2 regions of the Ureibacillus sp. FSL W8-0352 genome follow, and region 2 is predicted to be linked to the other one. Evidence: predicted binding sites of a transcription regulator. Region 2 holds the regulator's gene; the other holds the start of a gene.
What was found. The regulator CtsR, encoded in region 2, represses protease genes until heat stress. The targets are predictions, from matches to a motif close to ATGGTCAATAAAGGTCAAACA.
Positions count from the first base shown of each region.

Region 1: a site for CtsR is predicted at 2,150-2,170, ahead of NST98_RS16770 (ATP-dependent Clp protease ATP-binding subunit). Genes of this name have one in related genera too.

Region 1 covers NZ_JBBOQT010000001.1:3,346,206-3,363,219, reverse strand. The annotation lists gene NST98_RS16770 (ATP-dependent Clp protease ATP-binding subunit) at 1-2,135, opposite strand, end outside; gene NST98_RS16765 (Crp/Fnr family transcriptional regulator) at 2,316-3,023, shown strand; gene NST98_RS16760 (hypothetical protein) at 3,120-3,263, opposite strand; gene NST98_RS16755 (IS4 family transposase) at 4,008-5,288, opposite strand; gene NST98_RS16750 (ABC transporter ATP-binding protein) at 5,655-6,332, opposite strand; gene NST98_RS16745 (ABC transporter permease) at 6,329-7,159, opposite strand; gene NST98_RS16740 (nitrous oxide reductase accessory protein NosL) at 7,141-7,596, opposite strand; gene NST98_RS16735 (right-handed parallel beta-helix repeat-containing protein) at 7,593-8,804, opposite strand; gene NST98_RS16730 (nitrous oxide reductase accessory protein NosL) at 8,983-9,639, opposite strand; gene NST98_RS16725 (metal-sulfur cluster assembly factor) at 9,925-10,233, opposite strand; gene NST98_RS16720 (prolyl oligopeptidase family serine peptidase) at 10,303-11,079, opposite strand; gene NST98_RS16715 (Cof-type HAD-IIB family hydrolase) at 11,204-12,013, shown strand; gene NST98_RS16710 (DegV family protein) at 12,097-12,948, shown strand; gene NST98_RS16705 (oligopeptide ABC transporter substrate-binding protein) at 13,063-14,811, opposite strand; gene NST98_RS16700 (ABC transporter permease) at 14,881-15,774, opposite strand; gene opp4B (oligopeptide ABC transporter permease) at 15,796-16,758, opposite strand; gene NST98_RS16690 (ATP-binding cassette domain-containing protein) at 16,759-17,014, opposite strand, start outside.
Region 2 covers NZ_JBBOQT010000001.1:2,627,054-2,644,067, forward strand. The annotation lists gene NST98_RS13185 (DUF779 domain-containing protein) at 1-258, shown strand, start outside; gene NST98_RS13190 (DUF4003 family protein) at 358-1,326, shown strand; gene NST98_RS13195 (aldehyde dehydrogenase family protein) at 1,388-2,815, shown strand; gene NST98_RS13200 (acyl-CoA thioesterase) at 2,916-3,389, shown strand; gene NST98_RS13205 (hypothetical protein) at 3,910-4,053, shown strand; gene NST98_RS17340 (methyl-accepting chemotaxis protein) at 4,172-4,963, opposite strand; partial or broken gene NST98_RS17345 (protoglobin domain-containing protein) at 4,937-5,488, opposite strand; gene NST98_RS13215 (hypothetical protein) at 5,640-5,867, shown strand; gene NST98_RS13220 (DUF4870 domain-containing protein) at 6,113-6,418, shown strand; gene NST98_RS13225 (CtsR family transcriptional regulator) at 6,631-7,095, shown strand; gene NST98_RS13230 (UvrB/UvrC motif-containing protein) at 7,110-7,664, shown strand; gene NST98_RS13235 (protein arginine kinase) at 7,661-8,761, shown strand; gene NST98_RS13240 (ATP-dependent Clp protease ATP-binding subunit) at 8,751-11,189, shown strand; gene NST98_RS13245 (IS3 family transposase) at 11,383-12,255, opposite strand; gene NST98_RS13250 (helix-turn-helix domain-containing protein) at 12,252-12,545, opposite strand; gene radA (DNA repair protein RadA) at 13,163-14,533, shown strand; gene NST98_RS13260 (PIN/TRAM domain-containing protein) at 14,732-15,826, shown strand; gene ispD (2-C-methyl-D-erythritol 4-phosphate cytidylyltransferase) at 15,858-16,568, shown strand; gene NST98_RS13270 (hypothetical protein) at 17,008-17,014, shown strand, end outside.

The DNA.
Region 1 (17,014 bases), 720 kb from region 2:
TATTCACCTTTTGCTACTACTAATTGACCTTCTAGTAATGAAACCCTCATCATCTCGCCTGGAAAAATTTCTCCCTTTAACAACTCTCTTGCCACAGCCGTTTCAACATGTCGTTGCACAAATCGTTTTAATGGTCTTGCACCAAATTGTGGGTCAATACCGTTTTCTACAACCCAATTTACCACTTCATCATCCACGATTAGCGTAATTTCATTTTCAGCTACTCGTTGTTGCAATTGTTTAATGTATTTCCAGGCGATTGTAGTAAAGTGTTCATCCGTCAATGCATGGAATAAAATAATATCGTCTATCCGGTTTAACAATTCTGGCTTGAAATGTTTTCGAAGTTCTCTCATTACAACATTTTCAACCTCTTCGTCAACATGAGAGCCTGCTTCCAATAAATACTGAGAACCTATATTGGATGTCATAATGATAACCGTATTCGTAAAGTTTACAAGACGCCCTTGGCTATCCGTAATCCGACCATCATCTAAAATTTGAAGCAAAATATTCGCCACATCTGGATGGGCTTTTTCAATTTCATCTAATAAAATAACAGAATATGGATTGCGACGTACCGCTTCTGTCAATTGTCCGCCCTCTTCATAGCCAACATACCCTGGAGGTGCACCAACTAATCGTGATACACTATGTTTTTCCATATATTCGCTCATATCAATGCGAATAAAATGATCTTCTGAATCAAATAATTGTGCGGCCAATGCTTTTGCAAGCTCCGTTTTCCCTACTCCAGTTGGACCAAGGAAAATGAAGGAACCGATTGGACGGTAAGGATCTTTAATGCCAGCACGTGCACGCCATACAGCTTCTGTTACGAGTTTCACCGCTTCATCTTGACCAACGACTCTTTCATGGAGAGTATCTTTTAAACGCAATAATTTTTCCCGTTCACCTTCCACTAATTTTGTAACTGGAATTCCAGTCCATCGAGAAACAATTGTTGCAATTTCTTCTGCTGTAACTTCTTCTCTTAAAATCCGATTTTCTGAAGCATTGGCTAAAGTTTTTTCTAATTGTTTGATTTCTTTTTCCACAGCAGGAATTTTTCCGTATTGGAGTTCCGCCAATTTATTCAAATCTTGCCTGCTCTGTGCATCTTCAAACTGACGGCGGTACTCATCCAATAATGCCCTTTTTGTTTGCAGTTGCTCCAAACCTTCTTTTTCGAATTGCCATTTCTTTTTTAATTCTTTTTGTCCATCTTTTAGTTGTTGTAATTCTATTCTAAGGGCTTCTAAACGTTTTTTACTCGCCTCGTCCTTTTCTTTCATTAACGCCTGCTCTTCTATTTCCAGTTGCATCACGCGGCGAGTCACATCATCCAATTCTTGGGGCATGGAATCGATTTCTGTACGAATCATTGCGCAAGCTTCATCAATTAAATCAATGGCTTTGTCCGGTAAAAAGCGATCTGTAATATAGCGATTTGAAAGTTGAGAAGCAGCTATTATCGCACGGTCATGAATTCTTACTCCGTGATGCAATTCAAAACGTTCTTTTAAGCCCCTCAATATCGAAATCGTATCTTCAACAGATGGTTCTCTCACCATCACTTGTTGGAATCTTCGTTCTAAAGCTGGATCTTTTTCAATATATTTACGATATTCATCTAACGTAGTCGCCCCGATACAATGAAGCTCACCACGAGCAAGCATTGGCTTTAAAATATTCCCAGCATCCATTGAACCTTCTGCTCTACCTGCACCAACAATCGTATGAATCTCATCAATAAATAAAATAATGCGTCCATCTGATTCTCGAATTTCTTTTAATACGCTTTTTAAACGTTCCTCGAATTGACCACGGAAACTAGCTCCAGCAATCAATGAACTCATATCCAATTCCCAAAGAATGCAATCTTTCAATCCTTCTGGCACATCTTTACGAACAATTCGTTGAGCCAGCCCTTCAACGATTGCGGTTTTCCCAACGCCAGGTTCTCCAATTAACACTGGATTATTTTTCGTTTTTCTGGATAAAATACGAATCACATTTCGAATTTCCTCGTCGCGACCAATAACAGGATCAATTTTCCCTTTTTTTACTTCTTCATTTAAATTGCGACCAAATTTTTCTAATGCACTACGATTATCTTCCTGTTGTAATTGCATCCAATCACCTCTTACGTTTGACCTTCTTTGACTAACTTGATTATAAGATTACGATTATGGAAATGCAAAAAATATCTCCAAAATTATTCAAAAAAACAGCAGATTAATGTGGTATTATATATATAGGTTTAAATGTGTGTCGTTGAATGGAACCGACAAATTAACATCATTATTAAGGATGTGATGAATAGCATGGTCTTAGTCGATATGGTTCCTATGAATTTTAATTCGCTATTTGCAGAACATGGTCTGTTATTGAAAATAGATAAAGGAAATCAAATCTTCCAGGAAGGTGAAAATGCAGAAGAACTTTATCTTATTAAAAAAGGCGCTGTACAATTAAGCAAAGAAACAGAAAGCGGTAAAGAATTGACGCTAAGAATTTGCGGTCCTAACTCCATGATCGGTGAATGTTCTGTTTTTGGTCCTCCTATCAATCATACAATGACTGCTAAAGCAATGATGAATACTGAACTTTTGTCCATGAAAAAAGATTCATTAGAAATGCTTTTAACTGAGCAACCGACATTAATGATTGAATATATTAAATGGCTACAAAATGAACATCTGAAAACCCAAAGTATTTTACGGGATTTAGTGATGCACGGTAAAAAAGGGGCTCTTTACTCAACCCTCATTCGACTTGCCAATACTTACGGCAAATTGAATGAAAACAACGATCTTTACATTGATTTCAATTTAACGAATTCGGATCTTGCCAATCTTTGCTCCACAAGTCGAGAAATGGTGAATCGTATGCTGAATGATCTAAAAAAACAAGGAGTTATTTCATTTGATAAAAGCATCATTACCATTCACAATTTAGAGTATTTGAAGAAAGAAATATGTTGCGAAAACTGTCCGCTATCCGTTTGCCGCATTGATTGAACATGGAGGCTGGGACAAAAGAATCGAGTAGGAGGGAGCAATTAACTCCCGTCCTCTCACACCACCGTACGTACGGTTCCGTATACGGCGGTTCAATTAAGATGATTGACGCAAGTCTTTATAACTTCCGTGAATAGCTGTTCTCTTTATGCCAGTGGTCACTCCACCCTCCAAGAGGTCTCCCACGGGATTCACCGCTTCCTTCCTCAAGTGAGGTACTACGTTTTCTGTGTTCATCATGACTCACTGAATGCCAAGGGCTATTCTCTCTTAATTGTTCGGTCCTTCTTAGTAGTTCTAAACCAACTAATACTATGACCTCTGCTGACTTCTGACGGTTCAGCTACTTATCACTAAGTAGGTTATGAAGCGTACTTCACATATCCGCCAGACCTCCCCGGGTAAGAATGTAATCTTTCCTTCCATCTATCTGCTTCATTTACTCTGTACCACCTTTGGCAGAAAGGACTTTGTTTTGTTTAGCAAACTCATCCAATGATACCTAGCCTTATATGAAGTTCGTGTTCCTCAGACCGGAAGTTTGCCGCTCGCTTCCTTCAGATTCCGCGTCACCACGGACACCCTTGCGTTAAGCTAACTGTTACTTCTGCCTTCACAGTTCGGGACTTACACCCTATAGATTACACCCATGCCAGGCGCACTAAAAAAACACCATTTTCTCACGGGAGAAAATGGTGTTTTTTTGATAATTGAAGAAAATTTGATTTCCGTTCCGGGGACGCTTTCCGCGGGCCCGGCTCGAGCCCAATGTCAGAAACTTATACAACCAATAATTTACAGTTAGTAGGCAACCATCTGGTTGTCTACTTTTAAAAATACTATTCAACCTACAAAGTGTTGATAATTTTCTAAAATCGGCTAAAAAAGGCAATAGGATGCCCGGGGCTTAAATTTTTATTTTTTTAAGCCCCTAATTTATTTACATTTAATAAACAAATAGGTTATATTTATCCTATGTATTGTTTATAGACACCTTTTTTGGTTTAGGGGATACTTTGTTGAGGACAGACCATTCCTTCGTGGGTAGCTTCTCCCAAACCGAATAGGTGTCTTATTTCTTATAATCACTTTCATGATTTTTGTAAACATTCTCTCTCTTTTGATTGGACAATCTTCTAATAATAAGTGAACCATCCTATCTTTTAATTTTCCTATTAAGATATTTGTGTTTACTTGATAATCATGTTTTCGTCTTTTTTTCTTACTCTCCTCATTAATTGTTTCATTGGCATCATTTCTCAATAAACTGACCATATTCGATAAATATATTGATGCATAGAAATCTTGTTCAATTGCGATTTTCGAACTACCCGTGAAATTTTCTATTTCGATTTTATTTTTCACATCATTATATTCTGTTTCAATTCCCCAGCGTTTAAAATAAAGAGATTTAAACTCAGAGATATCAAACTCTTCCTCGGTTAAATTTGTGACAAGTATTTCTTCCGTGCCAGAATCCAGTGGGAATCTAACTACACGAGCAGTAATCACTTGTTTCCTATGTATTATATGAATGTTTTGATCAGCATCTTTCGCTTCGACAATTTCCTTTATCGTATTTTTTTGACATCGCATCACATATTTGATACCAAGGGCATCTAAATAGGCAATAAAATCTCTCGATGGATACCCTCGATCAAATAAAAAAAGATCATTTTTTAATCCAATTTGTACGAGTTCTTCAATCATATCCTTTGCACTATCTCGCTCAGCTACCTTATATGGATTGATTCTAGAAGTAATAATGATTCCATTCTCAAGATCGTAAATACAAGAGGCACTAGCTCTTGCATAACTTGTCTTATGATTTTTTCCATACCCAAAATAATTTCGAAGCTCCTCAGTATCAGGGATTTGGAGCACACTTCCATCGATTGCGCAAAGTCTAAATCCACGATAAGTTTTAAAGGAATTTTCTTCATAATACCAATTCACAATCGCTTTTGTAAGTTTTACAAAAGCGAGAGGAGAAATCTTTTTTCGTGCGGCTGAATAGCCTTGTTTGGAAATACTAATTTCTGATAAATTAAATTTGTCGAAAAAGTCGTCAAGTTCAATTTGGAGGCTCTTTTTAACAAAGTTTAAGCTAAATAGAATAGTATTTTTAAAATTTAACTTCTTTTCTTTTCGTGTAAAATACGTTTCTTTTGTCCGAGATTCAAGCATAAACATCACATCATTCAGCAACTTTCGAGTAATCTCAATTGCCCCTAAAAAAGTACTTTTTGTTTTCAAAAAAACCACCATCCTCGTTTTATTAACCAAAAATTGGATTCTAAAACGATTTTGGTGGCCTTTTTAAAATTACAAGAGGCTTATTACCTAATTTTATAAAAGTTAAATTAAATATTATTTTCCATTAAATGTAACGTTAAGTTGATGACATTGGGCTCGAGCCTCCTCTGATTCAATCCTTCGCTCCTGCGGGGTCTCGAGAGGGCTCGTCGCAGGAAAGCTTTGAATTTACTTCCTTGAACTTGCTCCGCTTTGCGACTAAGCGTGCGCGACAGGAGCACTCGCCCCGTCACTCCAATCAATTTTTTACAAAAAATCTTTTTGCAGCTCGTTCACTTTATTAGTTATGTCCCATCCTTTTTTTAATAGCCCTCTTTATAAGTCAATTTTTTGCAGCCAGAGTTCCTCCAAATGTCCGCAATGATGATCCCTTAATAATTGTTGCACTGCCCCTGCCGCCAATATTCTTCCTTCATGCAAAATAATGACGTCATCAGCCAACTGTTCCGCGAAAGCCAACATATGGGTTGAAAACAATACCGTTGTCCCCCGATTCCGTTCTTGGGCCATCATTTCTTTCAGTTGTGCAATCCAATAGGGATCAAGACCGTTCGTAGGCTCATCCATGATGATCAGCCCATCCCCTCCAATGAGGCTCTGAGCCAGATTTAGGCGCTGGCGCATTCCCTTTGAAAAGGAAGAGACTTTTTGCTTTTTCACTTCAAAAAGCCCGACTTTTTTTAATATTTCATCTTGTTCTCCTTTTCCAACCTTTTTTAGTGAAGCCAGGAGTCCCAGCACTTCTTGCGCCGTCAGCGTGGAAGGAAAATCCACATAATCCGGCATATAACGTACAAAGTCATCCTGATGCCAAATCAGTTCCCCATTCGTCGGCTTCTCCTGCTTTGTCAGCAGGCGAATCAGCGTGCTTTTCCCCGCACCGTTGCCTCCCGCGAGAGCGACGATGCGGCCTTTTCTAATGGTGAAATTGGCATCATGGATTCCCCGATTGTTCTTATAAATTTTCTGCAAATTTTTCGCTTCAACAATCATTTTTCAACACCAAGTTTCTTTAATTTGATGGTTGCCACAATGAGTGGAAGTGCAATCCATAACAACGTCACTGCCACAAACACTATTGTTCCAAACGCTGACTCATAGAAGGCGATCAAATCATAATAAGTCGGACCAAGAACCGCCGTCTGATGGGAAAGGAGGAAATATCCAAACCGCAGCCAATCTGCCGGATTGATATGCAACATGACAATTGTGAGTTTTTGCAACACATGTCCAGGAACAACCGTACCGACAGCCATAACCAAATAAGATAGAAGCAATAATAACAACGCCCACACAACAAGGGAAATGGCAAGGGCATGCAAGCGGTTTTTCGCCAAACTTCCGAGCAATATGGCAATCGATGAGAAAATGAAAATCAAACAGAAAGCGATGCTCAACAATTCAGAAGGAACTTTGACGCCGCCGAATAACCCTCCAAGGGTAAAAACCACCCCAAGGGACAATATAACAATAAACATGAAGGAACCGATCAGCGCAATAAATTTGCCCAACACATATTGGACAATTTTCATCGGATAGGTTTTCAATAAAGAAAACCAGCCGGATTCCACATCCCCCGCCACACTCATTCCTCCAATGGTGAGCGTAAACAGCGGCAATAAAAACAATAGCAAATTCAAAAAAGATGCCGTTTGTCTCGTAAATCCTTCAATATCCGGCAGTGCCAGCTGCTGAATCATGACGATGGCGACAAAAACGAAAATGAAGAGGATGGCCACCAGTTGCAGCCATCTGCTGCGGAGCATTTGTTTCCATTCCAATAAAATGAATTTGCCCAGCATCAGAAATGGATTCCCCATTGAAAATCGTCCAATTGTTCAAAGGAATACACTTCGCCTTCACCGTTCTCTTCCATGTATTGTTCCGCAGCATCTTTGGAAGGGAAGGCGAGCACGCCATAATTCATCGGTGTCCAATAGTCTTTGGAATAAACATAGGTTGCATCTTCCACAGGAAGCCATTCGTTGCCGTCAGCGCTTTTTATATAAGCGGCACCCACTTCCGATTCATCGACATCTTTCAAAAATTCCACCAAACATCCCAAATCATCGAACACTTCATAATCCCCGTTTTTAAAGATCAGTTCCGCCGCATAATCTTCATGGGCAATCCCCATGTTGCACACTTTGCAAATATCAGTTTCCACATTGATTTCTTTCGGCTCATAGGCTTTTTCCGAGCAGCCGACTAAAAACAAGCTCAATGATAAAATGAAAATAAACGTTTTCCATTTCATATTAGGACACTCCTTCTCCAAATAGCGATGCATCCGATTGTAAAAATCAATCCAATGATGAGCTGAGGCAAATGGAATTGAAAATGGAAGGCTTTGTCCCTTTCAAATTGGGTTGCCGGTGTTTCATCCACCAAAAGCTGTTTGGCGGTTTTATTGGTTTGTTGATCGATTTGATTCAATAAAACCACGCTCGGCGCTTCCACATAATATTGGTACACCGGTTTTCTCACGATCCACTGGCCAAAGCTTTGCAATGCCACATAGGACTCGTCCCCGATTCCATCATCGTCGATATCAATCCCTGCATAGTCATCGTAATAATTTTCCTGCAGCTGAATGCCTTTCACATCTGAACGGACATTCACCAAATTCCCTACAAAATCGTTTTTGGCGACCAGGTTCGTGCCCGATTGAATGGATTCAATCGCCGTTTGATTCATTTGAAAAATATTGTCGGTAATCGTGACTCCATCGGATTTTTGAATGGAAAGGGCGACCCGGTTTCCTGAAACGGTATGTTTTTGTATTTCGATATTCTTGACCTCATATAGGGTGATTCCCGTCCCGTTAAACCCATTTTGATAGGAAATATCGTTATTGAATAGGCTTACATTTTCCGTCATCATGATCATAAAACCTGTCACATTTTTCCGGAACTTGTTTTCTGATGCTTCAGCATCTGCACTATACATAAAATGGGTTCCGTACCGGATGTTTTCCACTCTATTGCCTTTTACGGTGATTCCCTTTGCGTTTTCAATGTAAATTCCGTCCTGCACTTTGGAAATTTTATTATGTTTGATGGACAGGTCGTAACTGTCATAGATGGCAATGCCGTTTCGTTTATTGGCAAAATCTTGATCATTACCCGTAACGGCAACTTGCCGAATATCGATTTGTTTGGAATTGTAGATTTCGACCCCGCTGTAAACATGGTTCATTGATACGTTTGAGAGCTGAACATTTTCCGAATTTTTAATGAGAATCCCTGTTCCGGATGTGCGCAATTGCAAATTTTGAATGGACACATCCTTTGCCCCCGTAACCGCAATGACCGGTTCTTCTGGATTTTTGGGAAGAAGGATGACTTTCTCATCCCCAATCAATGTAATCCCCTTGGATATGGATACATTCCCTTCATATGTACCTGCCGAAAGATGAATCGTTGCCCCTTCCCCGGCATCATCGATGATTTGCTGCAAATCCATGTTGGCGTCCGCTTCATGGACAAAGGCTACAAAGCAAATCAGGAATACGAGGTGGCTTATTATATAACGCACGCTGATCAACTACTTTCAAACGGTATTGGGCCGTCCAGAAAACACTTTAGACGGCCTTCACAATTTTTACTTTAGTTCTTTCGATGATTTTTCAAGATGGATTTCATTAATGGTTATGTCCATCATGTGACATATTTTGCATGTTTTGCATATTCCCTTGTTGTTGCTGTTGTTGTTCCGCTTGTTTTTTCAATTTAGCTTCGCGTCTTTCTTTTGCTTCTTGTTTTACGACATCAAGCGCTGTGATTTTGTAGCTAGGGTTGTCTGCGATGAATTGATCTGCATCTTCTTTGTTTTTAAAGAATACGTAACCCCAGTTCATTGGAGATTTTAAATCTGTTTTTACGATCGTTGCATCATCGACAAGTACCCATTCCAATGTATTGTAGTCACGCACATATTTTTGGTTCTTTTCATTGTGCGCCAACTCCGCGTTCAATAAGCAACCGATATCATCATAGAAAGCAATCGTGCCATCTGCTTTGATCGCTTGACCGCTGAATTTTCCTAAATCATCTGTCACTTCATAAACTTTCATATTACACATTTCACATTTCGTATCGGCAGTCGGTTCTTCAAGGCGTGCATCCGGTTTGGATACGGTAACTTTCTCATCTTCTTTATTTTGTTTGTCTTTGCTTACTTCCGTTTGTTTTGTGTCGTCATTTGCATTTTTTGAATCGTTACTTGCATCATCTGATTGTCCACAAGCAGCCAATGTGAACAAAGCGATCAACATCATGAGTGTCAATAATTTCTTCATTCTGATAAGACTCCTTCCAACATATTACTAGAATAAGTTCTACGCTTATTACTTTACTAAGAAGTTGTGAAAAAAGATGAAAGTGTCTGTTAAAAAAATGAGAAATAAAATTGGCAATTTTGTTGCATGCCCGTTTTCATCCCAAACAAAAAGAGCGAACCGGAAAACTCAACGTTTTCCCAATTCGCTCTGCATTTACAATCAAACGAGGTGCCGGAAATGCCTTTTTCGTGCTTATATTTTAACCAAATTATATGATTCAATACATCCGTTTGATTACTGCAATCATCGGATTCCCAATGCCATTTTTGCGTAGCGGGACATCATATCTTTATTCCATGGCGGATTCCATACAATATTGACATCCACATCTTTAATTTCTGGAAGTTCGCTCAACACCGTTTTAATTTGATCCACAATAATTGGACCAAGCGGACAGCCCAATGAAGTCAGTGTCATGGTAATTTTGCAGACACCTTCATCATCCATATCCACATCATATACCAAACCGAGATTGACAATATCGATTCCCAATTCAGGGTCAATGACGTTTTCCAAAGCACCAAGAATACTTTCTTTCATATCCGCATCCATTGCCATCATCCATCGCTCCTTTCAATCCGAAAATGATAACTGTTCTCAATCATCATACTATATTAAAAATTAAAATACAAAAGTTTCGTCTTCTGTCAAATGTTTCGCAAGGAAGTCGGTCACTTTCAGCATCCCTTCCCGATTCACTTTATGCCCCTGGTTTTCATCAATAATCAACTGCAAATGTTCCGGCTGTTGATAGTATGGACGGGCCTGTTCATAAAAATGTACCGCATTTTCCATAGGGACGGTCACATCTCTTTTTCCATGCCAGAATATCACAGGGCGATTGTTTAATCGTTCCGGCGTTTTTGATATATCATATTCAGAAAGAGCGGTATGTATCTGTTCGATTTGCTCATCGCTCAAAGGAAGCGGAATCCCCGCTTTTTCAAACTCCACCAGCTGATAATCCGCAAAGGCGTTGTATCCCGGTGCACCCATGCAAATGCCGGCTGCATCAATCCAATCATATTTCTTCAAACAGCCGCATGTTGTAATTCCGCCCATGCTTGTTCCTGCAATACCCAATTTTTTCGGTTGGAAACGGGATCGGATTTCATTGTATAACTCCCCTACCTCGTGTATAGAATTCAAAACGATGTTCCAAAATTGCAAATTCATTTTTTCTTCGGATAATCCCTCGCATCTGTCGCCATGCAATAGGGCATCCGGCAAAATCACGCGAACCCCTTTTTTCACTAGTTGATAGGCATAATGTAAGTTGTGTTCTTTCGCACTTGTAAATCCATGTAAAAAAATGAGAACGGGTGAACATTCATTCATTTCTTCATTATAAAAATGAATCAGCGGAATATCCTGCCATAATTCTTCATCTATTAACATTAACGCTTCACTCCTCAACAACTCTCTCTTATCAATTATGTTACCAAAAATTATAACTGGTGACAAAATTTTGACGAACTCCAATCGTCGCGATAAAATCGTAAAGACAGAAAGGGGACTTTCCATGAAACAACATCTAATTGTTTTGGACCTGGATGGCACTCTATTGACGGACAATCATACCATTTCGCCGAAAACCAAACAAACCTTGATGAAGGCGAAAGAAGCCGGCCATCTAATCATGATCGCCACAGGAAGACCATTCCGGGCGAGCAATATTTATTATCAGGAATTGGGATTAACCACTCCGATTGTCAATTTCAACGGAGCTTATATACACCATCCAAAAAATCCATCTTGGCAGGCCATCCACTCCCCCATCGATATGCGGGTGGTGCACGACGTCATTGATTCAGTGGATAAATACCAGTATGAAAACTTAATTGCCGAAGTCATTGATGATGTGTATATACATGTGGAAGATCCGACAATGATGAACATTTTCAAAATGGGAGATCCCAAAGTGACCATCGGAAATTTGCGCGGCAACTTGAATGAAAATCCAACAAGTTTGCTCATCCACGCCAATGAAAACAACGTGCCTTTGATCCGCCGACATTTGCAGGAGGTGCATGCGGAACTCATTGAACATCGGCGTTGGGGAGCACCTTTCAATATTATCGAAGTGGTGCGGAAAGGATTAAATAAAGCGGTCGGCGTTTCCCTCATTGCAAAAGATTTGGGCATCCCAAGGGACCGCATCATCGCCTTTGGGGATGAAGACAACGACTTGGAAATGATTGAATATGCCGGCATCGGGGTTGCAATGGGCAACGGCATCAACGAATTAAAAAGCATCGCCAACGAAGTGACCGGAACAAACAATGAAGATGGCATTGCAAATTTCTTATCAGAAAGATTAAAATTATCTTAACATGATTCCATCATGAGGCACCCTTACTTACCAATTTTTGAGAAGGGTGTAATAATTTTATAAAGGATGGAAAGGAGAGTAAAATGATTCTATTCACAGATAGTGCGAGCGATTTGCCAAAAGCTTATTATGATGAGCATAATGTGGTCTTTTTCCCGCTGAAAGTCCACCTCAATGATACAGAATATGATGATGTCATCGGCATCGATCCAAAAGAAGTTTACGATGAAATGAGAAAAGGCGCTGCACCGAAAACTTCCCAAGTATCGCCTGAAATGTTCTACAATACCTTCGAAAAATACGCCCAAAGCGGTGAAGAAGGGGTTTATATCAGCTTTTCTTCCCAACTGTCCGGCACTTACAACACGGCTGTCATGATTGCCGAACAATTGCAGGAAAAGTATCCGGATTTCAAATTAAAAATCATTGATACGAAATGTGCTTCCCTTGGACAAGGCCTTGTTGTGAAAAAAGCCGTAGAATTGAGAGATGCTGGAGTCCCTTTCGATGAGCTCGTTGAAAAAGTGGAAAATTACGCAAAACATATGCAACATATTTTCACCGTGGAAAATCTGGATTACTTGGCAAGAGGCGGACGCATTTCAAAATCAAGCGCGTTTTTCGGTGGCTTATTGAGCATCAAGCCCATCCTGCATGTGGAGGACGGGAAGCTCATTCCCCTTGAAAAAATAAGGGGAAGAAAAAAAGCCCTTGCCCGGATGGTTAACATCATGGCTGAACGCGGCGGAGATTTTTCGGATAAAATCGTCGGAATCTCCCACGGGGATGATTTGGACACGGTGGAAGAAGTGAAAAAGTTGATTGAAGACAAGCTCCGTCCAAAAGGCTTTGATGTCACGATGGTGGGCGCTGTGATTGGTTCCCATTCCGGCCCTGGCACATTGGCGATCTTCTTTACGGATAAAGATTATTAAGAATAAATGTTTAAAGCACCTTCTCGGATTACGAAGGTGCTTTTGATTTTGTGCTATATCCACAGTATTTGTGACAATATCTTCTGATTTAGTGGACATAATGACCGTTGTCCATTATTTACTCTTGATCGGCTCTTTTGCCAATAATTCAATCTCATGCAGTTCAGTCGGATTGTCAAAATCGATGCTATAATGTTTGACCCGCTTATTCACAGGAACAATCTCATAGCTAAATTGGAGTGGGATGACTGGAGCTTGTTCTTCCATATATTGCTGCCAAATCCGAAACTGTTCTGCACGATATGATTGATCAAATGCTTCTGGAGAATCGATTTTTTGAATCGTCTCCTCTAAAAAGTCAGACGTAAAACGGCTAAAGTTAAAGGCATCGGATTTTCCATACAAGCCGGCTGGCGAAGGATTTGTCCCCGTTCCCCATGCAGCCATAAAGACATGGATTTCTGGATCATCTGCCTCCACTTTATCGTAAAAAGCATTCACTTCAATCGGTCTTCCTGTCGTTAAAGTGACATTTAATCCAACATCCCGCCAATTTTGTAAGTAGTAAGCAGCAATTTCATCTTGAATGGTATCTCCTGCCATTGTCGCAAACTTGATTTCCAGCTTATTTCCCTTTGGGTCTTCCCGGAAGCCATCCCCGTCAATATCGATGTAACCTGCCTTGTCTAAAATCTTTTTTGCCTTTTCGGGATTATACGTATATCCTTTCAGCATAGCATCATGGTAAGTTTTAAACGCTGGAGGAATCAATGAATTGGCCCGTTGACGGAAATTGAAAAAGAGCACTTCGCAAACCGCTTCCACATCCAACGCATATCCCATCGCTTGTCTTAAAGCCTGATCTCCCACAGGTGTGGAATTTAAATCTGTCACCACTTCTCTCTTTTTCGGGTCCCATTTTCCCAGCTTAAATCCTAAATAGGAATAATATAATTCTGGCCGCCCTAAAATATCAATGTTGTTGAACTTCTGGATTTCCGGCCATTTTGTTGCAGTGAATCCCGACACAATATCATACTTTCCAGCCCCAATCGCAACAGATACTGAGCTGGATGGAACAACCTCCACAAAGACACCGTCCAATTTCGGTTCGCCTTTCCAATAGTATGGATTTTTCACAAATTGCACAGATTCCCCAGGAACAATTTTATGAAACTTGAATGGCCCGAGTGTCACAGGATTTTTTCGAACGGCGTCGCTTTCAATTAACTTCTTCACAGGAATGCCTTTTAATTGATGACTTGGTGCCGCATACGTCCATAAACCGTCCCCACCGGAAAATATCGCAGGCGATAACTTTTTAAATCGGATTTCTAACGTACGCTCATTAATTTTTCGGATGCCGGAGATGGTTTTCGCTTTTCCTTCGTGGTATTCTTCCACCCCGATAATATTCTTGAATTCCGTATCATATCGGACGCCCGTATAATCAGGATGGGCAATAATTTCGTAAGGCAAAATCAAATCTTCTATTTTGAGTGGCTCACCATCGGACCACCGTACACCTTCACGAATAGTAATGGTCACTTTATTCTCTTCCTGATCCACTATCATGGATGCAATGCCCTCATCATTGATTAAAAAATCGCCATCCATTTCAAAAATGGCATTTGATGCATAGCTCATAATGGCAGCATCGTAGCGGTTTTCATAAAGTTCAGCCAAAAACACTCCTTGGAAAGGTTCATCTTTCACAATCCCTACTTTTAAAATACCTCCTTTGATTGGTGTTCCTTCATTTGTAACGGAAGTCGGCAATGTGATATTTTTTGAATAAACATTCGAATTCATTAGTGCTGTTATGATGATGATCGTGATGCAGAGTAATAATATTTTTCTCATGATGTCCTCCCTTGGTGCTGTTTTAGTTAATATTTATCAATAAATAAAACAATTCATTGACATCATCCATTATCCCAATCGCTGCTTCACATCCACCGATCTCCTTAAAGCTTGGCCGATATAATTGATGGCAAGCATCATGAATAAAATTAATAAAGATGCCGGAAGCCATACCCACCAATATTGTTGCAATACGGCTGGATTATTGGCATAGCTCACTAAGGTCCCTAATGAAGGGGTTGTGGGCGGCAAGCCAAAACCTAAATATGAAAGACCAGTTTCAATGCCGACGTTGCCCGCAAAATTCAATGTTAACTCAACAATTAATAATGAACTTAAATTTGGCGCCACTTCCCTCCGAAGTATGACAAAATCGCTCGTTCCAAGTGTCTTCGATGCGCTCACATAATCCCTTTTGCTTTCTGATAATGCCTTTGAACGAACAAGCCGGGCTGTTCCCGTCCATAAAAAGAGGCTCATAATCAGAATGAAAGAGGTTACCGAATATTTTGGCACAAGGGTTACAAAGACAATGATAAATAACAATGAAGGAATCGTTACGAAAAAATCAATGATTCTCATGATGATATAATCCACCCAGCCGCCGAAATAACCACAAATGAGACCTACCACAATGCCTATAAAACCAGTGATAAGCGTGATAGCAAGAGCAATGGATACGGAGTTTCTGGCGCCAATGATTAGTTGTCCCAAAATATCTTTTCCGCCCTGATCTGCACCTAACAAGTACTTCTCTCCCGGCCGACTATAACGGTCGTACAAATTAATGCGCATCAACTGCTCTTGATCAATGAAGAAAGATGCTATAAAAACAAATAGAATGAACAAAACTAATAAAAAGAGCGAAACCAAGGCGATTTTATCCTTTTGGAATTCCCGAAAAGCAACACCTATTCCTCGTGGACGACCATTTTTTCGATATCGCTTCTTCTTACGTCTCATTTTTCCACCATCCCCTCCTCACTATTCAATTCGAATGCGAGGATCCACAATACTTAAAATAATGTCGGAAAGCAAACTACCTAGCAATGTTAAAAAACCATACAGCATCACTAAAGCGCAAATGACGCTATAATCCCTTGAGGCAATGGAACTGACAAATAATTGTCCCATTCCTGGGTAGCCGAAAATCGTCTCAATAAATATAGATCCGCCAAGAAGTCCGGTAATGGTAAATCCTAAAAAAGCTGCAATCGGAATAAACGAATTTCGCAAAATGTGCTTCGTATAAATTTTCCTTAACGGCACGCCTTTGCTTCGGGCCGTTCGTACATAATCCATTGTTTTTGCATCGATGATTTCCGAACGCAAATATTGAATCACACCGGTCGTACCGAGAATGGCATAAGTAATGGCTGGCAGTAGGATGTGATAAAAACGGTTCCATATGTACTGGATGGTTCCTGGTTCAACTTCGATATCTACGCTTCCGCTTGTTGGAAACCATTGCAATTTGTAGCCGAATATATATAAAAACAACAGAGAAAGTACAAACGTTGGAATGGCATAGGTGATGAAACTATAAAACACAATAAATTTATCTAGTCTTGACTGTTGGTATCGCCCCGCTAAAATCCCAAGAGGAATGGCTATTAGATACAATAAAATGACGCTGACAAAGGATAGCCAAAAGGTGTTCAACGCCCGTTCCCCAATGAGAGAAGTCACATCCCGCTGAAAAGTATAGCTCTTTCCGAAATCACCTTGCAGCGCATTTTTTACCCAGCGAACATATTGTATTGGTAAAGGGTCATTTAATCCCAATTCTTCCTTCAATTCTTCAATTCGTGCTGGGTCAGTTTCGGGTGTAATCATACCTGTAAATGGATCCCCCGGCATCATCTTTGCCATCACAAACACGATGATGCTTAAAGCAATCAGTTGTGGAACCATAAGAATGAGACGACGTACAATGGTTTTCCACATCTATACGACCTCCTTTACGCTCGAAGCCGAAACGTAATGGGTATCGGAAATCGGAATTAAATCATACACTCGTCCATTTTCATCAAAAGCTTTATGAATATGCTTTTCATACACTTTTTCAAACTCTTGTCGAGCCCATTTCCTTTTTTCCCTTCCCACAGGAGTTGTCGCCGGAATGGAATTAAGCAATCGCTTCGTGTAAAGATGCTTTGGATTTTGGTAAATATCCTGCTTTGTGCCGCATTCCACAAACCTT
Region 2 (17,014 bases):
GGTTCTTCCCCTATGTGCTATCCTGAAGGAGATTTAATCATTGGTGATTCGGATATATTACTAGGGGAAATTGGTGAAGCAAAGTTTTATATTCATAAAACTCAATTTGAATATTGGAAACATACTCAATTAATCATCGATGTCGTTGACGGTCGCGGAGGTATGTTTAGTTTAGAAGGCGTTGAAGGTAAACGTTTCTTAACAAGGTCGAGAGCATTTACTTCTGAGGAGCTAGCAGAATTAAATAAGGTTGGTTAACATAAAATAATATATGGGGGAGCTTCAAGTATTGGAGTTCCCTCTTTATTTTGAAACATATCCTCCTTTCATTCGTAATAAGACTAGGAGTGATATGAAATGGATACAAATTTCCACATCAACTTTCAGAACAACTATAATCGAGTCGTAAATTTTTTTGGCAATGCCTATAATCAAAACTTTTTTATGTCTCTTGCAAGCAAATACACCCTTGAAAACAGAGAATTTAGCGGCGTCGCTTTGCAAAAAGTGGTAGATAGGATGGTGGAAAACTCTAACAAAGCAATACAAAGGAATTCTCCCGTCACCTATCATATTGCCGTTCAATTTTTAGGGCAGAATATAGATGGTTGCATGGAAAACCTATCGCAAAGGGATATGGCGTTAAAAGAAGCCGGATTTACTAAATCTCCTTTTCGACTGGCGGGCGCCATGATGCTGGAAGAAGACATTCTTCTTCACGCCAAACGAGCAAAAACTTTATATGATGAAATGCACAGAAAACAATACTTTTTAACTTCCAAAGAAGATATTCCCTATGTGGTTCTTTTGTCGAAAGGGATGGAACAACCGCATACGCAGGTGGATACGATTTTGCAATATTACCAAAGCCTAAGAAAGCAAGGATTTATGTTGGGCAACTCCCTTCAATGCCTTGCACAAATCTTAACGATGTATAGTTCCGAATATAACGAAATGTTGCTTCAGTATGTTGCCGAGCTGAAAAAGGGATTGAATCAGAAAGGAATCAAAATAAAACCGATTCATTATCCCTATATCGGGATTTTGGCGTTGAATGCAACAGATAATGAAAAAATTGATGAAATTGCGGAATTACATAAATCGTTAATGGAATTGAAAATTTTCCGTATGGCAAAGGAATTGGCGTTGATTGTTTCCATCCAGAAAATCATCAGTGAGCTGGTTGAAGTTCAAAATATGGTCAATATGAAAGATCATGCATTTCTCGAAAATTTGATTCATGTATTGTGTATAACACTGGATGTTTTGGATTTTGCATTAATACCGGGAAGTGCAGGCGATTTCTTCAATGTCTTCAGTTCTTAATGCACTCCAAAAAATGTTGGGAGTGATAAAATGGAAATAAATCATAATGGAGGTGTCCTACATGAAAGAAACAAAACTATGGATTAACGGTCAATGGGAGGAAGCAAAAGAAACGTATGAATTGACCGCTCCCTACACTGGTGAAGTGATTGCGAAAGTGGCAAAGGCTTCTGTTCAAGATGTGGAATGTGCAATTGAAGGCGCACATGAAGCGTTTCAAACGTTTAAGAAAACCACAGCCTATGAAAGAGCGGAAATTTTATATAAAGTTGTGGACATCATGCAGAAAAGAAAGCAGGAATTTGCAGAGATTCTTGCAAATGAAGCTGGAAAGCCGATTACTGCTGGACTGTCTGAATTGGATCGCACCATTTCTACATATCAATTTTCAGCTGAACTTGCAAAACACACTTTTGGCGAAACGGTGCCAATGGACGCAGCTCCCGGAGGAAAAAATCGTATAGGTTATACGAAACGAGTTCCCATTGGCGTTGTATCAGCCATCACCCCATTTAACTTCCCATTTAATTTAGTTGCGCATAAATTAGGACCCGCTTTTGCAGTTGGAAATACGGTTGTTCTAAAGCCAGCAACTCAAACACCTCTAAGTGCTTTAGTAATGGCGGAGATTTTTAAGGAAGCAGGACTTCCTGATGGTGCACTACAAATCGTGACGGGTTCGGGTGGAGAACTTAGCGATGTTCTTGTAACTCATCCTCTGGTGAAGAAAGTGACGTTTACAGGCAGCGGCGCAGTCGGAATGAAAATCAAAGAAAAGGTCGGATTGAGAAAAGTTACATTGGAATTAGGTTCCAATGCAGCTGTCATCATTGAACCAAGTACGCCATTTGAGAAAATCATCTCTCGCACGGTAAGCGGTGCTTTCGGCTTTTCTGGACAAGTATGTATTTCCCTGCAGAGAATTTTTGTTCATGAATCCATTTACGACCAATTTACAGAGGCATTCGTGAAAGAAACGAAAAAATTAAAATTAGGTAATCCATTTGACCCTTCAACAGATTTAAGCGCTATGATTCATCCGAAAGAAGTTGAGCGCATGAAAGAGTGGATTGAAGAAGCGAAATCTCAAGGAGCTAAAGTTGCGACAGGAGCTGAATTTACGGAACGTACGATGACACCAACTGTGATGGTGAACGTAAAACCAGATATGAAAATTATGTGTTTAGAAACATTTGCCCCAATTGTTTCGATTGTACCTTATAAAACATTAGATGAAGCCATAAAATATGTAAATGATTCCGATTTAGGTTTAAATGCTGGCATTTACACAAATGTTTTAACGGATGCTTTAAAAGCGGCGGATGAATTGGAAGCGGGTACTGTTGTAATTAACGATATCCCGACATTCCGTGTAGACAACATGCCGTATGGTGGTGTGAAAAATAGTGGATATGGACGTGAAGGAATAAAATACGCTATTCAAGAAATGACGGAATTAAAGTTTATTACGATTAAAACAGAATTTTAAAAGAAAAGTTGCAATACTCAACTGTATGAAATTAATATTATGTTTGCATAATAATTGCAAACTTCTCGGTAAAGCACACCATGTATTAGGAGGACAACAAATGAGTATTGCATACCCGATGAGCAGATCACGCTCAACTCAAACACGACTTGTATTACCCCCAGATACGAACCAGTATGGATCCATTTTTGGTGGGAAGATACTAGCATATATTGATGAAATCGCGGCAATTGCTTGTATGAAGCATACGAAAAAAGAAGTGGTAACCGCTTCTTTTGATTCAGTAGATTTCGTGTCCCCTGCATATGTTGGAGATATGTTGGAGTTAGAAGCAATTGTCACATCCACTGGAAGAACATCAATGGAAGTGTATGTGCGTGTTATGTCTCGCAACGTTAAAACAGGTGAAGAAAAATTGACAACCGAATCATTTGTTACGATGGTAGCAATTGATAAGGATGGAAAACCGACACCGATTCCAGCAATCTACCCTGAGACTGAGGAAGAGGAGAAGTTATATAAAGCGGGGGTAGAAAGACAAAGATTAAGAAAAGAAAAAAGAAAAAAGAATTAAAGTAAAAGAGGTCGTCATTCAAAAGTAAATTAGGTTGGGACAAAAACCGCCTCAAATAAAAAAACCGTAGACACTTTTAATGTCTGCGGTTTTTATACGTGCGCCCGGCATGTACATGAACTATAGGGTGTAAGTCCCGAACCCCGAAGACAGAAGTAGAGGTTAGCCAAGAGCAAGGGTGTCCGTGGTGACGCGGAATCTGAAGGAAGCTGGAGGCAAAACACCGGTCCGAGGAACACGAACCTCATATAAGGCTAGGTATGATTGAGTGAGTTTGCGTAACAAAACAAAGCTCTTTCTGTCGAAGGTCATATCGAGTAAATGAGGCGGATAGATGGTGTGAAAGTGCATGTACTTACCCGGGGAGGTCTGGCGGATAGGTGAAGTTCGCTTCATAACCTACTTAGTGATAAGTAGCTGAACCGTCAGAAGTCAGCAGAGGTCATAGTATTAGTTGGTTTAGAACTACTAAGAAGGACCGAACAATTAAGAGAGAATAGCCCTTGGCATTCAGTGAGTCATGATGAACACAGAAAACGTAGTACCTCACTTGAGGAAGGAAGCGGTGAATCCCGTGGGAGACCTCTTGGAGGGTGGAGTGACCACTGGCATAAGAAGACAAGCTATTCACGGAAGTTATGAAAACTTGCGTCAATTATCTTAATTGAACCGCCGTATACGGAACCGTACGTACGGTGGTGTGAGAGGACGGGAGCTAATCACTCCCTCCTACTCGATATCAAAAAGGACAATTTACTACTAAATTTAGTATTTTTTATCTCTCATTTGGAAAAATCATTTACCACTTTGAGTAACGTGTCAGATGATTTTGAAATTAGAGTTGAACTTTCTACTAAATTAGCAATATTGCTTGAAATATTTTCGATATCTTTTGACGTGGAAGCATACTGATTGCGTATCCCAGAAACTTTTTGGGCAATTTGTTCAAATGATTCTGCTAAGTGCTCTTGAGTTTGTACACTTAATTGTACTTGTTCATCTACATTGTTGACACTAGACGCCATATCCGTAATGTTTTCTTCCATTTCTTGTATTAATCCAGAGACATTTTGTACTGCTTTCTTCGTTTCTTCAGCCAGTTTTCGAACTTCTTCTGCAACGACAGCAAATCCTTTTCCGTGTTCACCCGCACGAGCCGCTTCAATTGATGCATTTAAAGCAAGTAAGTTTGTTTGATCCGCTATGTTCGTCACTAAGTTTACAATTTCAGAAATGCTTTTAGAAGAAGAACGTAGGTTTGTCATGGACTCTTCTAATAAATTTACACTGTTTAAAATCGTGTTCATTAAGTTTGTCTGTTTTGCTAATTGTGCTTTCCCTTGGTTAGATTTTTCCTCTGTATCAGCAACGAAATCTAAACCTTGTGATGTGGCTGATGCGATATTTTGTGATTGTTCAGAAATCATTTGAATCGATGCTGTCGTTTCTTGATTCATGGCATTTAAATCTTCAGCAATGTTTTGGATGGAGATTAATAATGATTGTTTTACTTGATCATTTTCCATACGTAATCGTTCTTGCTCAATTTCGTAAGCTTCAATCACAAGTTGCATTTCTAAATTGATAATTTTAGAAAATGCATTGATGGCAAGAATTGCTTCTTCTTTAGAAATATCAAGCTTATTAATAAACTGAGTAAATGCTGTTGTTAAAGATTGGAAAGAAGCGATATACCATTTAGATGATAATCCAATTTTGATATGAGCAAGGGCAATTCTAGTTCGGTTCTCTAAATAATGATTATCAATTTGTCCTTCAAAAATATCTTGTAAATGCTTTGTTAAAGTAATTTTCAATCGATCAATTGTTGAGTATTGATTAATTAATTCTACTAAATGTTTATTCATTGAAATGTTTTCATAAAAAATATCAACCATCTTTGGAATATAGTTCTCAATAAGTGGTTTTAATTGTTTAAGGATGGCTAATTCTTTTTTTGTTAACTGAACCATTTCAATTTGTTTGGCTACAATAGGGTTCGCAGAAACGTTTATTCCTACTTCGTGAATATATTTTTCTTCATCAAAAAATTGATTATAATTTGATTTGTTTTCCTTGTTATAAAGTACAAACCTCATATGTATGCTCCATTCTAATTTAATTTTTTTATTGTTTGACCCATTACAGTTTAATTCCTGAATTTGTATTTTTATTATAAACAATGTAAAATACGATTAGTTTATTAGTTCGTATTGTTTTTTATTAAATTAGTAAAGGAAGTTTGTTAAGATGAATCAGCGAAGGCTTGCTTATATTATTGTGTCCATGGTGACAGTAGCAGTTATTTCCACATTAATGTTAAACAATATGTTTGATGAGGTACCGAAAAATCATAAAATTTTAATTATCATTAGTGCCACCTTGTTTTCAGGTCTTTTTGCCCGCGGGTTATTCCCTGCTGATCATCCTGATGAAATCGATTCTAAACATACAGATAATAAAAAGAATGGTAATTAAGCCCTCCTAATTTGAGAGGGCTTTTTTCATTTCTGTTTTTCTGTTTACAGAATACCATATTATTTAATAGTATCTAAAGATTTTTTTGACTATAAAATGAAAATTGTGGAAAAGATATGAAAAAGAAACGGACAAAAGAATAAAATCAATGATAAATCACGCAAGGTTTTTGAAACTATTAATCAAATCATTCGTACATGTATCTAACAAGAATTTCAAAAACCTTAAAGGGGGTTAACTAATATATGGAAGAAAAATGGGCTAAAGTGATTATTCACGCAAGTGCTTTTTTTGCACCAGTTCTAGTACCAATTTTATTTTTCTTAATAAGCAGTGAAGAAAGTGTTAAACGAATATCGATTCAAGCATTGCTCTTCCAGTTTGTTATGTGGGTATTAATCGGTATTTCTGTCGTACTAAGTTTTCTTTTAATCGGTATTCCATTCTTAATTATCTTTGGAATTATGACATTTGTTGTACCAATTATCGGTATTTTCAATGCGCTGCGAGAAACACCTTGGAATTACCCAATTGTTGGCCGTTGGGTATAAAATAATTTCTCGTAAATGTAAAACTCCCGAGTATTCTTCATCTTAGATGAATATATTGATATAAAATCGGCAAAGCGTACTTTCATACGTATTGTCGATTTTTTTACAATAAAAATGGTCAAGGGTTTATCGTTGCAAATATGAAAAAAAGGAAATATAATAAAGTCAAAGATAGTCAAAGTCAAAAAGAGCGAGGTGAAGTTGTAATCATAATGAAAAATATTTCAGATTTAATTGAAGGGTATTTAAAACAAGTTATCGAATTAGGTGGTAAAGGGCATATTGAAATTAAACGCAGCGAATTAGCTGATATGTTCCAATGCGTCCCCTCACAAATTAATTACGTTATTAATACCCGATTCACCGTGGAACGAGGCTACCTTGTTGAAAGCAAACGTGGTGGCGGTGGATATATAAGAATTTTTCGTGTGAAACCAAGTTCAAAAATTGAGCTGATTGAAAATATCATTAAACAAATTGAAAAAGGTGCCACGCAAAACATGGCTGAAGATATTATATATAGGCTGCTGGACGAAGGCGTTATAACCTACAGAGAGGCAACGTTAATGCTCGCTGCCATCGACCGGAATACGTTAAAGTTACAACTCCCAGCTCGTGATGAATTGAGGGCAGCTATTTTAACATCGATGTTACTAACTTTAAAATACGAAAAATAAAGAGGTGGTGGGTCATGATTTGTGAACACTGTAAACAACGGAAAGCAACCGTTACAGTTACACAAATAATAAATGGCCATAAAAGTGAGAAGCATTATTGTGAAGTATGTGCAGCACAATTTCATCCATTCAACCTAGACTTTCATAAAGAAGAACAAATCCCAATCCATCAATTGTTATCTAATTGGTTTGGGATGCCTGTTTGGAAAAATGAAACACAAGAAAGAGCTGTTCAACCATCCATCCAGACAAATGCATGTCCGGCTTGCGGATTTACTTTTCGTAAATTTTTAAATGAAGGTAAATTGGGTTGCCCACAATGCTATGAAACCTTTGGCGAAAAACTTCCGCAAGTACTTGCAAAAATACAAGCGGGAACCAAACATACTGGAAAAAGACCTGGACAAAAAGTGGATAACAACCGAATTATTAAAAAACAAATTGAACATGCACGTGAACAGCTGCAATTAGCTATACAAGATGAACGTTTTGAAGATGCGGCGAAATTCAGAGATGAAATTAAAGCATTGGAACGCAAGCTTGAGATGGGAGGTGTTGATACACCATGAACCTTGAATATTTCTTAAAAGCGGAAGCACCGAGTTGGATGGGTGTTGACGGTGATGAAAATGACATTGTCATTTCCACCCGGATTCGATTAGCGAGAAACTTGGATGGTTTCCGTTTCCCATTAATATTTACTGATGAAGAAGCGAAAACGGTTGATCAAATGGTTACGCAAGCTTTTTCCCAATTGAATAACGGAAATCACCATTTCTCTCATTTCACAATTCAAGAAATGCCCGTATTACAACGTCAAGTATTAGTTGAAAAACATCTCATTAGCCCGATGCTTGCCAATAGAGAAAAATTCGCTTCAGTTATCATTTCAAAAGATGAAGCCATTAGTGTGATGGTAAATGAAGAAGACCACTTAAGAATCCAATGTTTATCCCCTGGACTTCAACTAATAGAAACTTATGAAATGGCTAATAAATTAGATTGTCAGCTTGAAAAACTTTTACCGATTGCCTTCAATAACCAATTCGGCTATTTAACGAGTTGCCCTACAAATGTAGGAACTGGTTTACGAGCATCTGTGATGATGCATTTACCAGGACTTTCGATGATGAAGCAAATGAAAGTATTAACACAAATGCTAGCTCGTTTTGGCATGGTCGTGAGAGGTATTTACGGTGAGGGCAGTGAAAATCTAGGGAACATGTATCAAATTTCAAATCAAGTAACCCTCGGTAAAGCAGAAGATGAAATAATTGATGATTTACAAACTGTCGTGATGCAAATCATTGAACAAGAACGAAACGCAAGACAAACTCTATTAAAACAATCCCAAGTTGCTTTGGAGGACCGTATTCACCGTGCCTTTGGTACTTTGAAACATGCGCGGATTATGACAAGTGAAGAAGCAGCAACATGTTTATCTAATGTTCGCTTAGGCATAGATTTAGGCATAATTAAAAATGTTTCAAAACATGTATTAAATGAATGCACAATACTGATTCAACCAGGATTCGTACAACAATACGCAGGCACAACTTTGGAACCAGGAGAGCGAGATGTATTCAGAGCAAAATTAATACGAGAAAAATTAAACGATGGAAATTCGAAATTAAAGGAAAAAGGAGAGGAAAAACATGATGTTTAATCGTTTTACTCAACGAGCTCAAAAAGTGTTACAGTTGGCGCAAGAAGAAGCCATTCGTTGGAAGCATGAATCCATCGGAACTGAACATATCTTGCTCGGGCTAATTCGCGAAGGTGGAGGCATTGCTGCAAAAGCTTTAGAAGCGATTGATGTAAGCCCAGAGATGATTGAACGAGGTATCGAGGAACTAGTTGGAAAAGGTACGAAGGATGTTGGACCAATCGTTCACTATACACCAAGAGCTAAGAAAGTTATTGAACTATCCGTAGATGAATCTCGAAAACTGGGTCATGCTTACATCGGAACAGAACACATTTTACTTGCATTAATTCGTGAAGGTGAGGGTGTTGCAGCTCGAGTGCTTGCGAACGCTGGGGTAAGCTTAAATAAAGCGCGTCAACAAGTTTTATTGCTTCTCGGTAACAACGATGTTTCTCAAAATTCCAATCCAACTCAAACAGTAAGCACTCCAACACTTGATAGCCTGGCTCGAGATTTAACTGCAATTGCCCGTGAAGGTTCCCTTGACCCTGTAATTGGACGTAGCAAAGAAATTACACGAGTTATCGAAGTGTTATCTCGCCGCACGAAAAATAACCCGGTATTAATTGGTGAACCTGGTGTAGGTAAAACAGCGATTGCTGAGGGACTTGCTCAACAAATCGTTAATAATGAAGTACCGGAAACATTGCGCGATAAGCGTGTAATGACGCTTGATATGGGTACTGTTGTAGCAGGTACAAAATATCGTGGTGAATTTGAAGATCGTCTGAAAAAAGTAATGGATGAAATTCGCCAAGCGGGTAACGTCATTTTATTCATTGATGAACTTCATACATTGATTGGTGCTGGTGGTGCAGAAGGTGCGATTGACGCTTCGAACATTTTAAAACCGGCATTAGCTCGCGGTGAATTGCAATGTATCGGTGCAACTACGCTAGATGAATATCGTAAATACATTGAAAAAGATGCAGCTTTAGAACGTAGATTCCAACCGATTCAAGTCGATGAACCAACTGTGGAAGAAACAATTCAAATTATTCAAGGTCTTCGCGATCGTTACGAGGCGCATCACCGAGTAAAGATTACCGACGAAGCAATTGAAGCTGCGGCAAAATTATCTGACCGTTACATTTCAGACCGCTTCCTGCCAGATAAAGCCATTGACTTGATTGATGAAGCCGGATCTAAAGTGCGTTTGCGCTCATTTACAGTGCCACCAAATTTAAAAGCGCTTGAAGAAAAATTAGAACATGTGCGCAATGAGAAAAATGCAGCAGTTTCAAGTCAAGAATTTGAAAAAGCAGCAGCACTACGCGACACAGAGCAAAAAATTAAAGAAGAACTAGAACAAACGAAAAAATTATGGAAAGAAAAGCAAGGTAAAGAAGAATCAAAAGTAACAGTAGAAGATATCGCAGAAGTGGTATCCATGTGGACTGGAATACCAGTGAATAAACTGGCTCAAGAAGAGTCTGAAAAACTGTTGAACTTAGAAGAAGAATTGCATAAGCGCGTTGTCGGACAACATGAAGCGGTTGAGGCGATTTCTAGAGCTATCCGCCGTGCTCGCGCAGGATTGAAGGATCCGAAACGCCCGATTGGTTCATTTATCTTCTTAGGACCAACTGGGGTTGGTAAAACGGAACTTGCTAGAGCTTTAGCAGAAGTAATGTTTGGCGATGAAGATGCAATGATTCGTATCGATATGTCCGAATATATGGAGAAACACTCTACTTCTCGCCTAGTGGGTTCACCTCCTGGATATGTAGGATTTGAAGAAGGTGGGCAATTAACGGAAAAAGTCCGCCGCAAACCATATTCAGTGGTACTTTTAGATGAAATTGAAAAAGCGCACCCAGACGTATTCAATATCTTATTACAAGTGCTTGATGACGGTCGTTTAACAGATTCAAAAGGCCGCACAGTGGATTTCCGCAATACGGTTGTCATTATGACATCCAATATTGGTGCAGAAGCATTAAAGTATCAAAAGAATGTAGGATTCGGTGTGGGTGGAAGAGATAATAAATATAAAGACATGAAGAGCACGATGCTTGAAGAATTGAAAAAAGCATTCCGCCCAGAGTTCTTAAACCGTATTGATGAAACAATCGTATTCCAGCCGTTGGATAAAGAAGAATTGAAACAAATTGTATTATTGATGGCAAAATCTTTAATCAAACGCTTAAAAGAGCAAAACATTGAACTTGAACTAACAGATGCAGCTTTAGAGAAAATTGCTGAAGAAGGGTACGATCCACAATACGGTGCACGACCAATTCGAAGAGCTTTACAGAAAAATGTAGAAGACCGTTTATCAGAAGAGTTATTAAAAGGCACAGTTTCAACGAACAGTACAGTTGTATTTGACTATGTGGATGGCGAATTTGTCGTAAAACAAAAAGATGTTGTTGAAAGTGTATAATTATTGATTAGTCGAGCTGTACCAAAAGACACTGTACACTGTCTTTTTGGTACAGCTTATTTTTTTCATACGTATTAACAGGTACATCTCCATTTAAGGAGCATCCGCACAAGTTTGGATGTTATGTGCACGAGTAGAGGTGCTCATGCTCCTGTCAAGTAGACATTTTTATCCGCCCCGTATTAATCCAAATTTATGCTGCTTTTGTTCTATATTCCATCGGGCTCATTTTTAGTTTAGTTACGATACGTTTGGTGTTATAATAATTAATATAGTTTTCTACTGCTTCGTAAATTTCTCGTACAGTTTCGGGTTGACTAAAACATCCAAGTTCAACCTTCAGATGACTAAAGAAATTTTCAATGCAGGCATTGTCCCAGCAGTTGCCTCTGCGGGACATGGATTGAGTTATCTCCATCTCACGGAGATACTCTTGATAATCGGGATTAGTAAAGTGAGTGCCTTGGTCACTATGGAGAATCGCTCCTTTACTATATCCCCTTTTTTTAAGCATTTCTAAGGCGCGATACACTAATTTCATTTCCAAACTTGTCCCCATTGAATAAGCCACGATTTCCTCATTAAATAAGTCTTTAATGGCACAGAGATATACCCATTTTTGACGTCCTCTTTTCACGCGAATATACGTAATATCAATGGAAAACTTTACTCCTTCTCGAATGGCTTTGAAGTTACGGCTAAGAAGATTGGGAATTTTTCCATGAACACTTGGACGATATCTAAATTTCTTTTGGCGAATTTTGCATACCAATCCATATTTCCTCATTAAACGGGCAATCCGTTTTTCATTGATGACTAACCCATATTGTCTTTCCAATTCAATTTTGATTCGTTTTCTCCCCACAGTACCACGGTGATCGTTAAACACCTTTAGGATATAAGGGATTAACCGTTCATCAATTTGATCACGATGTTTTTCTCCATTTCTCTTTAACCATTTATAATAACCCGCACGGGATACATTGGCGATTTCCGCTAAAATAGAAATCGGATATTGTTCTGCGTAAGCGTGAATAAAGGCAAATTGTTGTTCTTTATCATTCACCCCTTTCTTAGATCTAACAACTTTTTTAAGTATTCGTTCTCCAACTGTAATAGAAGATATTTTTCTTCCAAAGATTTTTCAACAGGCGACTGTTTCTGTTTAGCTACTTTTTCTCTTTTGGTTAAGAGAGCTTCATAGCCTCCTTCTTTCACAATTTTCACCCATTCAGAGACTCTTCTCCGATGAATGTTATATATTTTAGCTACCTCTGTGGAAGAATACCCTTCGAAATATTTTTCAATGACTTGTTTTTTGAATTCAAATGTGTAATATCGATATTTTTTCGCCATTTCCATATCCTCCATTCATGTACGAAGTACGCCACCATTGACACCTACCTGATTGTCCGTAGTGATTGTAGATTGCAGATGATCTCAAAAAATAGCTCCTTGCGCTCACTCCGTTTGTCATTGTACTACGGACAAATCGATTCTAAGTACTTGTTGGCGGGGCCCCGACCCCATCCACCAAGTACTAAGAATCGTGGTAGGTGTCAATGGCATTGCAGCTACGCTGTGGCTTTTTAATAAACCCAATAAATTCCCACATTTTATATTTATTATGCTCATCTTATGGGCGCTTTAATGTGTAAACTTTACAGGTATAATAGCAAGGTAGTATTTGCACGAGTTTGGATGTTATGTGCACGAGTAGAGGTTGTATTTGCACAAGTTTGGTGGTTAAATGCACAAGCAGAGGGGATATCTGCACAAGTGAAGGAAGCATACGCACGAGCATGTAGCTTTTCTTTCGTAGAGTGTAACTACACAAACAAGTTCTTGTGCTAAAACCGATATATTCAATAAATAGACCTACCTAGTCTAACGAAATTTTCTAGTACATCAATGAATCTAATCTAGTACCTTTGTTATAATAGCTATACCAAAAAAATTTGCAGGAGGACCTAATGGCAAAAAAGAAAACAAAGTTTTGCTGTCAATCATGTGGCTATGAATCTCCTAAATGGTTGGGGAGATGTCCTGGTTGTGGTGAGTGGAATACCTTTGTAGAAGAAATAGAAGTGATGACGAAATCTCGTGGAGTGTTTCAGCATTCGGAAGCTATAAGTCAGAAGGCCGTACCAATTATCAGCATCGAAACACAAGAAGAACAAAGAGTCCAAACAAGCATGGTGGAATTAAATCGTGTGCTTGGAGGTGGAATTGTACCAGGTTCACTTGTTTTGATTGGGGGAGATCCTGGTATAGGGAAATCAACGCTACTTATGCAACTTTCCGCTGAATTATCCAATAATGGACATCGGGTGCTTTACATTTCAGGAGAAGAATCGTTGAAACAAACAAGATTACGCGCAACAAGAATCGGTGTCCAATCAAATGAATTATTTATTTATGCTGAAACTGATTTAGAACTCATTCGTCATAGTATTGAAGAGGTTCAACCGAAGTTTATCATTGTTGACTCCATTCAAACAGTGCATCATCCAGAAGTGACGAGTGCTCCTGGGAGCGTATCGCAAGTTAGAGAATGTACTTCAGAATTGATGAGAATAGCGAAGACGAAAGGAATTGCAACATTTCTTGTAGGACATGTTACAAAGGAAGGGCAAATTGCAGGGCCTAGAATATTAGAACATATGGTAGACACCGTACTATATTTTGAAGGTGAAAGACATCATACGTATCGAATATTAAGAAGCCATAAAAATCGCTTCGGATCAACTAATGAAATTGCTATTTTTGAAATGATTCATTCGGGTTTAAAAGAAGTGTTAAATCCGTCTGAATTATTTTTAGAAGAACGTTCACATGGGGCAGCTGGTTCGACGGTCGTTGCTTCCATGGAAGGTACAAGACCTATACTTGTCGAGATTCAATCATTAGTTACACCAACTAGTTTCAATTATCCAAAAAGAATGGCTACCGGTGTGGATCAAAATAGAGTTCAATTATTGATGGCTGTTTTGGAAAAAAGAATGGGCATGCTGTTGCAAGCGCAAGATGCATATATTAAGGTGGCAGGAGGCGTAAAGCTGGACGAACCTGCGATTGATCTCGCCGTTCTTACCTCCATAGTCTCCAGCTTTAGAAATCAGCCTGTTCAAGTTACAGATGTTTATATCGGTGAAGTAGGACTTACCGGAGAAGTAAGACGGGTATCCCGCATCGAACAAAGAGTTCATGAAGCTGCAAAACTTGGATTTAAACGAGCCATTATCCCTGCTTCTAATATAGGAGGTTGGGAATACCCAAAAGACATTGAAGTAATTGGGGTGCAAACCATTAACGAAGCATTAAGAGTTTGTTTTGGTAATTGATGAAAAGGGATGTCCATACCAATATTTATAATGTATGGGCATTTTTCCTTTTGAAATTGGGAAAAATAATTTTATATTCTGGACGAAAAGGGAAAAAAGTACAAATTATGTATTTCGTAGTTGTTTCAAATCGCAAACGATTCATGAACGATGTATAATTAATAGTAAGATAATATATCACAAAAAGGAGGTGGCTGTATGTTAAAAAGAGTAATTCAATTTGCTTTTCTTTTTATTGGGGGAGCACTAGGTTTTGTTTTTTTACCGCCATTATACGAAATTATAAATTTGTCATCTAATCCGTTGTTAAATAATCCATATACATCAGTCGCATTAGGAGCGTTGTTATTATTTCTTCTATCGTTTTCTTTATCAGATTATTGTGTAAAATTCATCAACTGGATGGAAGAGGTACTTTTTAAAATTCCAGCTGCAGACCTACTATTCGGTACTCTTGGGTTAATTGTCGGTTTAATTGTAGCATATTTTGTTGGGTTTGCGATTGAACGAATCAATATACCGGTAATTACTGATTTTTTACCAATAATATTATCTATTACACTCGGATATTTAGGATTTAGAGTCGGATTTAAAAAGAGGGAAGAATTATCACAAATATTTACCAAATCCGGTGTAGGATCAAAAAAGAAAGTTGGAGATTCTGGGCAAGTTGTTTCACAAGAAAAAACGCTATATAAATTGTTAGATACGAGCGTCATAATAGATGGTCGAATTGCGGATATCGCAACAACAGGATTTATAGAAGGTGTTTTAGTGGTGCCGCAGTTCGTATTAACCGAATTACAACATATTGCGGATTCCAGTGATACATTGAAGCGTACCCGTGGACGAAGAGGGTTAGATATGTTGAAAAAATTACAAGACGGAAAAACGGTAAATGTCATCATTTCTGAAGAAGATTTTGATGATGTTCAAGAAGTAGATTTAAAATTAGTACGGTTAGCGAAAAAAATGGGAGCAAAAATTTTAACAAATGATTTTAACTTAAACAAAGTATGTGATCTTCATCATGTACAAGTATTGAATATTAATGAGCTTGCGAACGCAGTAAAACCGGTTGTTATACCAGGAGAGGATATGCAAGTCGTTGTCATCAAAGATGGAAAAGAACAAAATCAAGGTGTTGCCTATTTAGATGATGGAACGATGATAGTTGTAGAAGGTGGTCGTAGTTACATTGGGCAATCTATTACAGTCACCGTTACAAGCGTACTGCAAACATCCGCCGGTCGCATGATTTTTGCTAAACCAAAAGACGAACAAGTTGCATAACCGTTGAAAAGTAAGAGTAGGAGTTGAGCACGTGGATTACGAAGTAGTATTGCCAGCAGCCGGTAGCGGAAAACGGATGGGAGCGGGAAAAAACAAATTATTTTTATCTTTAGCGAATAAACCGATCCTCATTCACACCCTCGAAATTTTTCAAAAGGATAGAAACTGTACGGGAATATATTTAGCGGTAAAACCAGAAGAAAGGGACTATATTCAACATTTATTAAAAGATTATAAAATTACAAAGGTAAAGGGTTTACCAAATGGAGGGAAAGAACGTCAACATTCTGTTCATTCATGTTTAAAAGTAATGAATGATGTGGAGATTGTTCTCGTCCATGATGCTGCAAGACCGTTTATATCCCAACAAGTCATTGACCGTTTAGTGGAAACCGCATATGAAAAAGGGGCTGCGATAGCAGGAGTTCGAGCGAAGGATACGATGAAAAAAGTACAAGATGGTATTATTGTTGAAACGGTAGATCGGGAAAACCTATGGTCAATCCAAACGCCGCAAGCATTTCGTTACGAACTGTTACGGCATGCGGAGGATGTAGCGGAAAAAGAAGGATTTTTAGGAACGGACGAAGCGATGCTAGTGGAGCGCCTCGGTTATGAAATCCATATTGTTGAAAGCAATTATGAAAATATTAAAATGACGACGAAAGAAGATTTATTATTTGGTGAAGCCATCTTAAAAAACCGCCAGATGCAGAAAGAAGGTACCTCACAAATCTTTTAGATTGGTGAGGTCTTTTCGTGCGCCCGGCATGTACATGAACTATAGGGTGTAAGTCCCGAACCCCGAAGACAGAAGTAGAGGTTAGCCAAGAGCAAGGGTGTCCGTGGTGACGCGGAATCTGAAGGAAGCTGGAGGCAAAACACCGGTCCGAGGAACACGAACCTCATATAAGGCTAGGTATGATTGAGTGAGTTTGCGAAACAAAACAAAGCTCTTTCTGTCGAAGGTCATATCGAGTAAATGAGGCGGATAGATGGTGTGAAAGTGCATGTACTTACCCGGGGAGGTCTGGCGGATAGGTGAAGTTCGCTTCATAACCTACTTAGTGATAAGTAGCTGAACCGTCAGAAGTCAGCAGAGGTCATAGTATTAGTTGGTTTAGAACTACTAAGAAGGACCGAACAATTAAGAGAGAATAGCCCTTGGCATTCAGTGAGTCATGATGA